2 regions of the Chromobacterium vaccinii genome follow, and region 1 is predicted to be linked to the other one. Evidence: riboswitches for the same ligand, from Rfam matches in the RefSeq annotation. Region 1 holds a riboswitch; the other holds the start of a gene.
What was found. Region 1 has a riboswitch for glycine ahead of gcvT (glycine cleavage system aminomethyltransferase GcvT). Riboswitches for the same ligand answer to the same signal wherever they lie in the genome.
Positions count from the first base shown of each region.

Region 1 (4,250 bases):
TCACCGACATCGTCCGCGGCGCCGATCTGCTGGTGTCCACACCGCGCCAGCTGGCGGTTTACGACGCGCTTGGCCGGCCCGCGCCCGGTTATTGCCACCTGCCGGTGCTGACCAACGCAGCCGGCGAGAAATTGTCCAAGCAGACGCTGGCGCCGGCGATATCGGCCCGCGACGCCGCGCGGCAGCTGAGCGCGGCGCTTGAGCTGCTGGGCCATTGCCCGCCGGCGGGTTGCGAGAGCCTGGACGAGCTGTGGCGCTGGGCGGTGGCGAATTGGTCATTGAGCCGCGTGCCGGCCGGTCCCTTGCAACTCCCTCATTTCTGACGACTTTTCATTTGAATGGCATAAGCATCTGTCTGCTAACGGTTTTTGTTGAAAAAATCGTCAATGCGACATGTTTTTACGTCAAAACTGTGTTTTAATGCGCCCTTTTTTTGGCGCGGCGGCAGGCCGCACCCGGCTGCGGCGCAGCCGAGCGTTCCAGCTTCGGCTATCTTGAAGCCATGGCCATAGGCCTGCCGATGCGGTTTTGACCTTTTCCGCATGTCTGACGCCGGGTGTGACTACCCCGGCGCGCGATGCTTTCGTTCCCACGGAGAGTCAGGTTTGAACGAAAACAGTTCCACTCAAAAGAAGGGCTCGCTCGGAGTCTGGATGTGCACCGCCCTGGTGGTGGGCAATATGATAGGCTCCGGCGTTTTCCTGCTGCCGGCCTCGTTGGCGCCGTTCGGCGGCGTGTCGATGTTGGGCTGGCTGCTGACCTCCTGCGGCGCCATCTGCCTGGCGCTGGTGTTCGCCCGCCTGTCCGCCATCCTGCCGCGCGAAGGCGGGCCGTACGCCTACATCCACGCGGGCTTCGGCGATTTCGCCGGCTTCTGGATCGCCTGGGGCTACTGGATCGCGCTATGGGCCGGCAACGCCGCGCTGGCGGTGGCGGCCACCAGCTATATGCAGGTGTTTTTCCCAGCATTGGGGCACAACGAGCCGCTGGCCGGCGCGGTCGCCATCGGCCTGATCTGGATCGTCACCTGGATCAACAGCCGCGGCGCGCGCAGCTCCGGCGTTGTGGCGGTGGTGACCACGCTGCTGAAGCTGCTGCCGCTGGCTGCGGTTACCTTCATCGGTTTCTTCCATTTCCAGCCGGATAATCTCGCATTCAACCCGCACAACAAGCCCTTGCTGTCCTCGTTGTCCGCCACCATGGCGCTGACATTGTGGGCCTTCCTCGGCCTGGAGTCGGCGTCGGTGCCGGCCGGCGACGTGGTGGAGCCGGAGAAGACCATTCCGCGCGCCACCGTGATCGGCACCCTGCTGGCCACCGTGCTCTACATCCTGTCCACGGTGTCGCTGATGGGCCTGATGCCGGCCGATGTGCTGGCCGCCTCGCAGGCGCCGTTCGCCGACGCGGCCAAGCTGATGTGGGGCGACTGGGGCTACTGGCTGGTGGGCTTCGGCGCAGTGGTGTCCTGCTTCGGCGCGCTCAACGGCTGGAGCCTGATGCAGGCGCACGTGCCGGCGGCCGCGGCCAAGGATGGCCTGTTTCCCCGCCGCTTCGACCAGCGCAACGCGGCAGGCGTGCCCATCTTCGGCCTGGTGCTGTCCAGCGCGCTGGTCACCATCCTGATGGCGATGAAGTACGCCGGCGGCGACAGCGGGGTGAAGATCTTCGAATTCATCATCCTGCTGGCCACCGCCACCACGCTGCTGCCGTATGCGTTCTGTTCGATGGCGCTGATCGCCATCATGCTGATGCGCGGCAAGGAGTTCGCGCCCAAGGATTACGTCGCCCCCGGCTTCTTCGCCGGCATCGGCTTCGTCTACTCGCTGTGGGCGCTGTACGGCTCCGGCGCCGACATTGTGATGTGGGGCATGCTGCTGTTGCTGATGGGCCTGCCCATCTATGTCTGGCAGTTGAAGGAGCGGTTTGCCGCAGATTGACCGGCGTGCCGATCAGTGAAAAAGCGCAGCGCGACAGCCTGCGCTTTTTCGTTTTCGAACCATTTTGATGTATGAAAATGAGCGGTTTTTTTCCTTGAAAAACATTTATTCAGACTGTTTGATATAGAAATAATATTGGCTTGCCAAGCCCCGGATATTGACACCATAATCGCCGGGTCATACAGGAGAGAGCGGCTTTTCGGCCGCCGCCGAAGGCGCAAGCGCACCCGCAATCGCTCAGGCAAAAGGACTGTATCATCGGGCCGGCGGCAGCCGGTTCGCGCAATCTGGAGAGCGGCGCCCGCGCGGCGTCCACCGAAGGGGCTAACGGCTTATCCGGCCGGAAAATCTCAGGTGCAGGGACAGAGGGGTGTGGTTGATAGAGGATATCCACACTTTGCTCGAAGGAACCGCGCCATGACGGCCCCGAAACGTACTCCGCTGTATCAAGCCCACCTCGCCGCCGGCGCCAAGATGGTCGATTTCGCCGGTTGGGAAATGCCCATCCATTACGGTTCCCAGCTGAAAGAGCACGAAATCGTCCGCACGGACGCCGGCATGTTCGACGTCTCCCACATGACGGTGGTCGACATCACCGGCTCCGACGCCAAAGCCTGGCTGCAAAAACTGATCGCCAACGACGTCTCCAAGCTCGGCTTCGAGGGCAAGGCCCTGTATTCCGGCATGCTGACCCCGGAAGGCACCGTCGTCGACGACCTGATCGTCTATCTCACTGCTTACGGCTACCGCATGGTGGTCAACGCCGGCACCACCGAGAAAGACCTGGCCTGGATGGAAAGCCAGAAGGCCGGCTTCGACGTGGCGCTCAAGGTGCGCCGCGATCTGGCGATGCTGGCGGTGCAGGGCCCCCAGGCCATAGACAAAGTCTGCGCTGTGAAGCCGGAACTGGCCGACGCCATCCGCGCGCTGAAAGTGTTCCAGGGCCTGCCGCAGGACGAATGGTTCTACGCCCGCACCGGCTACACCGGCGAAGACGGCCTGGAAATCATGGTTCCGGCCGACCAGGCCATCGCTTTCTTCAATCAACTGCAAGCCGCCGGCGTGTCGCCGATCGGCCTGGGCGCGCGCGACACGCTGCGCCTGGAGGCCGGCATGAATCTGTACGGCCACGATATGGATGAGACCGTGTCGCCGCTGGAAGCCGGCATGGGCTGGACCATCGCCTGGGAGCCGGCCGAGCGCAAGTTCAACGGCCGCGAGGCGCTGGAAGCGCAAAAAGCCGCCGGCGTGAAGATGAAGCAGGTGGGCCTGGTGCTGGAAGGCCGCGGCGTGTTGCGCGAGGGACTGAAGGTGGTGGTGGACGGCGTGGGCGAAGGCGTGATCACCAGCGGCACCTTCTCGCCGACGCTCAAGCACTCGATCGCCATCGCCCGCGTGCCGGCCGCCACCGGCGCCGGCGCCCAGGTGGACCTGCGCGGCACGCTGACCGATGTGCGCGTGGTGAAGATGCCCTTCGTGCGCAACGGCAAGAAAGTTTTCGAATAATCGGGCAGCGCCTCAAGGCGACTGCCGTCACCATTGATCTGATCTTAAGCTGGAGAACTTCAAGATGAGCAACATTCCCGCCGAACTGAAATACGTCGACAGCCACGAGTGGCTGCGCCTGGAAGCCGACGGTTACGTCACCGTGGGCATCACCGCGCACGCGCAGGAATTGCTGGGCGACATCGTCTTCGTCGAGCTGCCGAAAGCCGGCGCGAATCTGGCCAAGGATGAGCAGGCCGGCGTGGTGGAGTCGGTGAAGGCCGCTTCCGACGTCTACTGTCCGATCGCCGGCGAAGTGCTCGCCGTCAACGAGGAGCTGGAAGGCGAGCCGGAACTGGCCAACTCCGACCCGTACGGCGACGGCTGGTTCTTCAAGATCAAGCCGGCCAACGCCGCGGATCTGGACGGCCTGATGGACGCCGCCGCCTACGCCAAGGAAATCGGCGCCTGATAGCCTGACCGCCCCGCCGTCGCAAGACGCCGGGGCGTTGTTTTTCCCGGCGCGGCCTCGCGCAGGCCGCCGCAACGAAGGAAGTCCCAAGCATGCCGCTCTCCGAACTCTTCAATCGCCACGAATTCATCGCCCGCCACATTGGCCCGTCCGACGCCGAGCGCGCCGAGATGCTGGCCGCTGTCGGCGTGCCGTCCATCGACGCGCTGGTCGACCAGACCCTGCCTGCCGACATCCGCCTGAACCGCCGCCTGGATCTGCCCTCGCCGCAGCCGGAAGCCGAGGCGCTGGCCGCGCTGAAGGCGGTAGCGTCCAAGAACGTGGTCAACAAGTCCTTCATCGGCCTGGGCTACTAC
Region 1 is NZ_CP017707.1:1,717,598-1,721,847, reverse strand. Features, by position in the region: gene gluQRS (tRNA glutamyl-Q(34) synthetase GluQRS) at 1-323, shown strand, start outside; gene BKX93_RS07905 (amino acid permease) at 654-1,937, shown strand; glycine riboswitch at 2,110-2,200, shown strand; glycine riboswitch at 2,215-2,313, shown strand; gene gcvT (glycine cleavage system aminomethyltransferase GcvT) at 2,355-3,443, shown strand; gene gcvH (glycine cleavage system protein GcvH) at 3,508-3,894, shown strand; gene gcvP (aminomethyl-transferring glycine dehydrogenase) at 3,987-4,250, shown strand, end outside.

Region 2 (4,250 bases), 1.7 Mb from region 1:
GCGATGCTGGCGTCGGTGGCGCCGGAGCTGGTCGGCCCCATCCTGCTGGCCGGCTCGCCGCTGTCGTACTGGGCCGGCGTGCGCGGCAAGAATCCGATGCGCTATGCCGGCGGCCTGAACGGCGGCACCTGGACCGCGTCGCTGGCCGGCGATCTGGGCAATGGCCATTTCGACGGCGCCCACCTGGTCGAGAACTTCGAGAAGCTGGATCCGGCCAACACCCTGTGGAAAAAGTCCTACAACCTGTACGCCAAGATCGACACCGAGCCGCAGCGCTATCTGGACTTCGAGCGCTGGTGGGGCGGCCATTACCTGCTGAACAAGGCGGAAATGGAGTGGATCACCCAGAAGCTGTTCGTCGGCAACGAGCTGGTCCACGGCAAGATCACCAGCCATGACGGCAAGGCCCGGGTGGACATGCGCAACATCCGCTCGCCCATCATGGTGTTCTCGTCCTGGGGCGACAACATCACCCCGCCGCAACAGGCGCTGAACTGGATCGCCGATCTCTACGACAACGCCGAGGACATCCGCAACAACGAACAGACCATCGTCTACTGCCTGCACAACAAGGTGGGCCACCTCGGCATCTTCGTGTCCGCCGGCGTCGCCAACAAGGAACACAGCGAATTCGCCAGCGCGCTGGACCTGATCGACGTGCTGGCCCCCGGGCTGTACGAGGCCGTCATCGAGGACATCGCGCCGGACGCGCCGGGCCAGGAGTACATCGAGGGCCGCTACATCATCCGTTTCGAGGCCCGCGACGTATCCGACATCCTGGCGCTGGACGACGGCCGCGACGACGAGCGCGCTTTCGAAGTGGTGAAGCGGGTATCCGAGATCAACCAGGGCCTGTACGACCGCTACGTCTCGCCTACGCTGCGCGCCGCCAGCAACGAGGCTGGCGCCCGCCTGCTGCGCGAGCTGCACCCGGCCCGGCTGGAACGGACGCTGGTCTCGCCGAAAAACCCGTGGCTGTGGTGGCTGCCGGACCTGGCCGACAAGGTGCGCGCGCAGCGCCGGCCGTTAGCGGCCGACAATCCGCTGTGGCTGTGGCAGGAACAGGTGTCCGGCTTCATCGTCCAGTCGCTCGACCATTACCGCGATCTGCGCGACGCCGCGCAGGAGCAGCTGTTCCGCGCGATCTACGAATCGCCGCAGCTGGCCACCCTGGTCGGCGTCGCGCCGGCCGGCGAGCCGCGCAGCCAGGCGCTGACCTGGGAAAGCCGCGAACTGGCCCGCCTGAAGCGCGAAGCGCTGGACCCCAGCTTCGAGCAAGGCACGCTGGCAGACGGCTTCGTGCGGCTGCTGCTCTACGTCAGCATCGGCATAGGCGTGGTGGACGAACGGCCCTTCAACGCCATCCGCCGGGTGATGCGCGACGTGCGCCACGAATACCCGCTGACGCTGATGCAATTGAAGGACATCGTCCGCCACCAGGTGGCGCTGGTGCGGCTGGACGCGCCGCGCGCGCTGCGCGGCCTGCCCCTGCTGCTGCCGGATGCCCGCCGCCGCCATCAAGCCTGGCTGTTGGCCCGCGATCTGCTGGCGCTGAACGGTCCCATCCCGGCCGAGCACCAGGAGCGGCTGGACCTGGCGGCCAAGACGCTGGAACTCGACGCCGCCGCCGCGCTCCGCGCCGCCTCTTCCTCAAAGAGGACTGAAGCGGAGACTGCGGCCGATTCGCCGGTCCTTGCCGAGACCGCCCCCGCCGTTTATCCCTCCGCGGCCAAACCCGTCGCCGGCACAGCCGTTTCTGCGAAGGCAGCGACAAGCAAACCCGCCCCGGCGAAACCCGTGCCAGTTGCCAAGCCATCGGCGAAAACCGTCAAACCGGCAGCAAGCAAACCGGCCACAGCGAAGCCCTCGCCGGCAGCCAAAACGCTTGGAAAAACCGCCAAGCCCGCGGCGCCGAAGCCAACGCCGGACCAAAGCAAGCCGATAGCCAAGCCTGCCGCGCGGACAAGCGCTGCGGGAAAGCCTACTGGCAAGGCCAACGGCCAGGCGCCAGGCGCGTCTCCGGCCGCTTCCGCGCCCGGCAAGCGAGGCAAGGCGTAAGCCATGCGCGGGAACCGGGGCGACTCGGTTCCCGCATTGACTATTGCAATAGCGAAAGCTAATATTCCGGTTCTGCGGGAGAGAGGGGCAATGCCCCCGCCGAAGACGCAAGCTCCCATAATCGCTCAGGCAAACGTACCGCAGCGCAGTATAGATTCAAGCCGATTGGAGAGAGGCCGCCGCGCGCGGCCCACCGAAGGGGCAAGCGGCCAAAGGCCGCGCAACTCTCAGGTAAAAGGACAAGGGGAGAGGCTGTTACCCAACCCGGAAACCGTCCAGGAGTTTGCCTTGTCCGCTCATCCATGCCTCGGCGCGAGCCTTTCGCGCCTCATTTCCGTTTTCCGCCATCCGCGCGCCATCGCTCCGGCTGGCGTTCCATCGTTCCACCCCCATAAGATTTCATCATGCTGACCCTGATCTACCTGATCGCCATCACCGCGGAAGCGATGACCGGCGCGCTGGCGGCCGGCCGCCGCCACATGGACATTTTCGGCGTAGCCGTCATCGCCTTCCTCACCGCGCTGGGCGGCGGCACCGTGCGCGACATCGTGCTGGGCCGCTATCCGATAGGCTGGACCCAGCATCCGGAATACGTGCTGCTGGTGGTGGCCGGCGGCCTGGCCGCGGTCCTGGTCGCCCGCTACATGCGCCATCTGAACCGCCTGTTCCTGATCCTGGACGCGCTGGGCCTGGTGGCGTTCACCATCATAGGCTGCGACGTGGCGCTGGGCATGGGCTACCACCCGGTCATCATCGTGATGGCAGGGATGATCACCGGCATCGCCGGCGGCATCCTGCGCGACGTGCTATGCAACCGCGTGCCCATCGTGTTCCGCCGCGAGCTGTACGCCAGCGTGTCGCTACTGGTGGCCATCCTGTACCTGGGCCTCAACCATCTGGCCATGCCCCACGACTGGAACGTGATCGCCAGCTTCGCCTTCGGCCTGGCGCTGCGCCTGGTCGCGCTGTGGCGCGAATGGCAGCTGCCGGTGTTCGCCTACAGGCACGACCACCACTGATCCCCAAGACAAACACCCCGCCCTGGCGGGGTGTTTCGCATTCCGGGCACCCGCGCCGCGCCGCCGCAAGCTCCAGACCCGGCGTGCCCTGCGCCCCGCGCGCAAATGACAATGGATATTTGACACACGCCAGCCACCCAATGTAAATAATAGGCCCCTGATATCCCGCCGCTGACCAGCCGACATCACCATGCACATTTCCGGTCCCGCCTTTCGCCGCCTTATCCTGCGCCTGCCGCTGGCCATCCCCGCGCTCTTGATCTGCTATCTGCTCGCCGCGCTGGCGCTGGGACTGCTGCCCAGCAACCGCGGCTGGGCTCCGCCCGCGAACGGCATACCCATCTACCTGGACAGCAACGGCGTGCACACCAGCGTGATCATGCCGGTCAAGACCGATGCGCAGGACTGGACCGCCGCCTTTCCTCCGGAACACATCCGCCGCCCAGACCTGTACGCGCGCTCGCCCTACATCTCCATCGGCTGGGGCAGCAAGGTATTCTTCCTGACCATACAAAACTGGGAAGACCTTAGCGCCGGCAAGGCATTGGCCGCGCTGGCGTTCGACCAAAGCGTGCTGCACGTGGAATACCTGCCCCAGCCCAAGGAGGGGAAGGACACCCGGCGCATCCTGATCAGCCCGGAACAATACCGCCGGCTGGCGGACTTCATCCGCCAAAGCGCGCCGCTCGACGCCCACGGCCGGACCTTGCAGGAAACCGGACACCATTACGGCGACAACGACGCCTTCTACGCCGCCCATGGCCGCTACAACCCCATCGTCACCTGCAACCAATGGACGCGCGACGCGCTGGCCGAGGCCGGCGTGCGCACCGCGCTGTGGTCCCCTTTTGTCCAGCCGCTGTTCTGGCAACTGGAAAAGTGATCGCCTCTCTTACTTGAGCAGCGCGCGCAAGGCCTTGACCACCGCCGAATCAGGCTTGGGGCCGATATCCTCGGTGGAAGCGGCGATCCGGCCCTGCCGGTCCGTCACCACGATGCGGGTGGAGTGGTTGATCTCGCCGCTATCCAGCCGCCGATAGCGTATGCCCAGCGCGGCCGCCACGCCGCGGGTGTCTTCGTCGGACTTACCCACCGCCAATAGCCAGTTCCGCGCCGGGATCCCATGCTCGCCGGCGAGGTGCGCCAGGCTTGCCGGCGTGTCGCCCCCCGGAT
Region 2 is NZ_CP017707.1:64,656-68,905, reverse strand. Features, by position in the region: gene BKX93_RS00290 (DUF3141 domain-containing protein) at 1-2,058, shown strand, start outside; glycine riboswitch at 2,124-2,209, shown strand; glycine riboswitch at 2,214-2,311, shown strand; gene BKX93_RS00285 (trimeric intracellular cation channel family protein) at 2,463-3,077, shown strand; gene BKX93_RS00280 (TIGR02117 family protein) at 3,268-3,960, shown strand; gene BKX93_RS00275 (SCO family protein) at 3,970-4,250, opposite strand, start outside.
Region 2: it holds a riboswitch for glycine, as region 1 does, so the genes downstream of both, BKX93_RS00285 (trimeric intracellular cation channel family protein) here and gcvT (glycine cleavage system aminomethyltransferase GcvT) in region 1, are expected to answer to the same signal.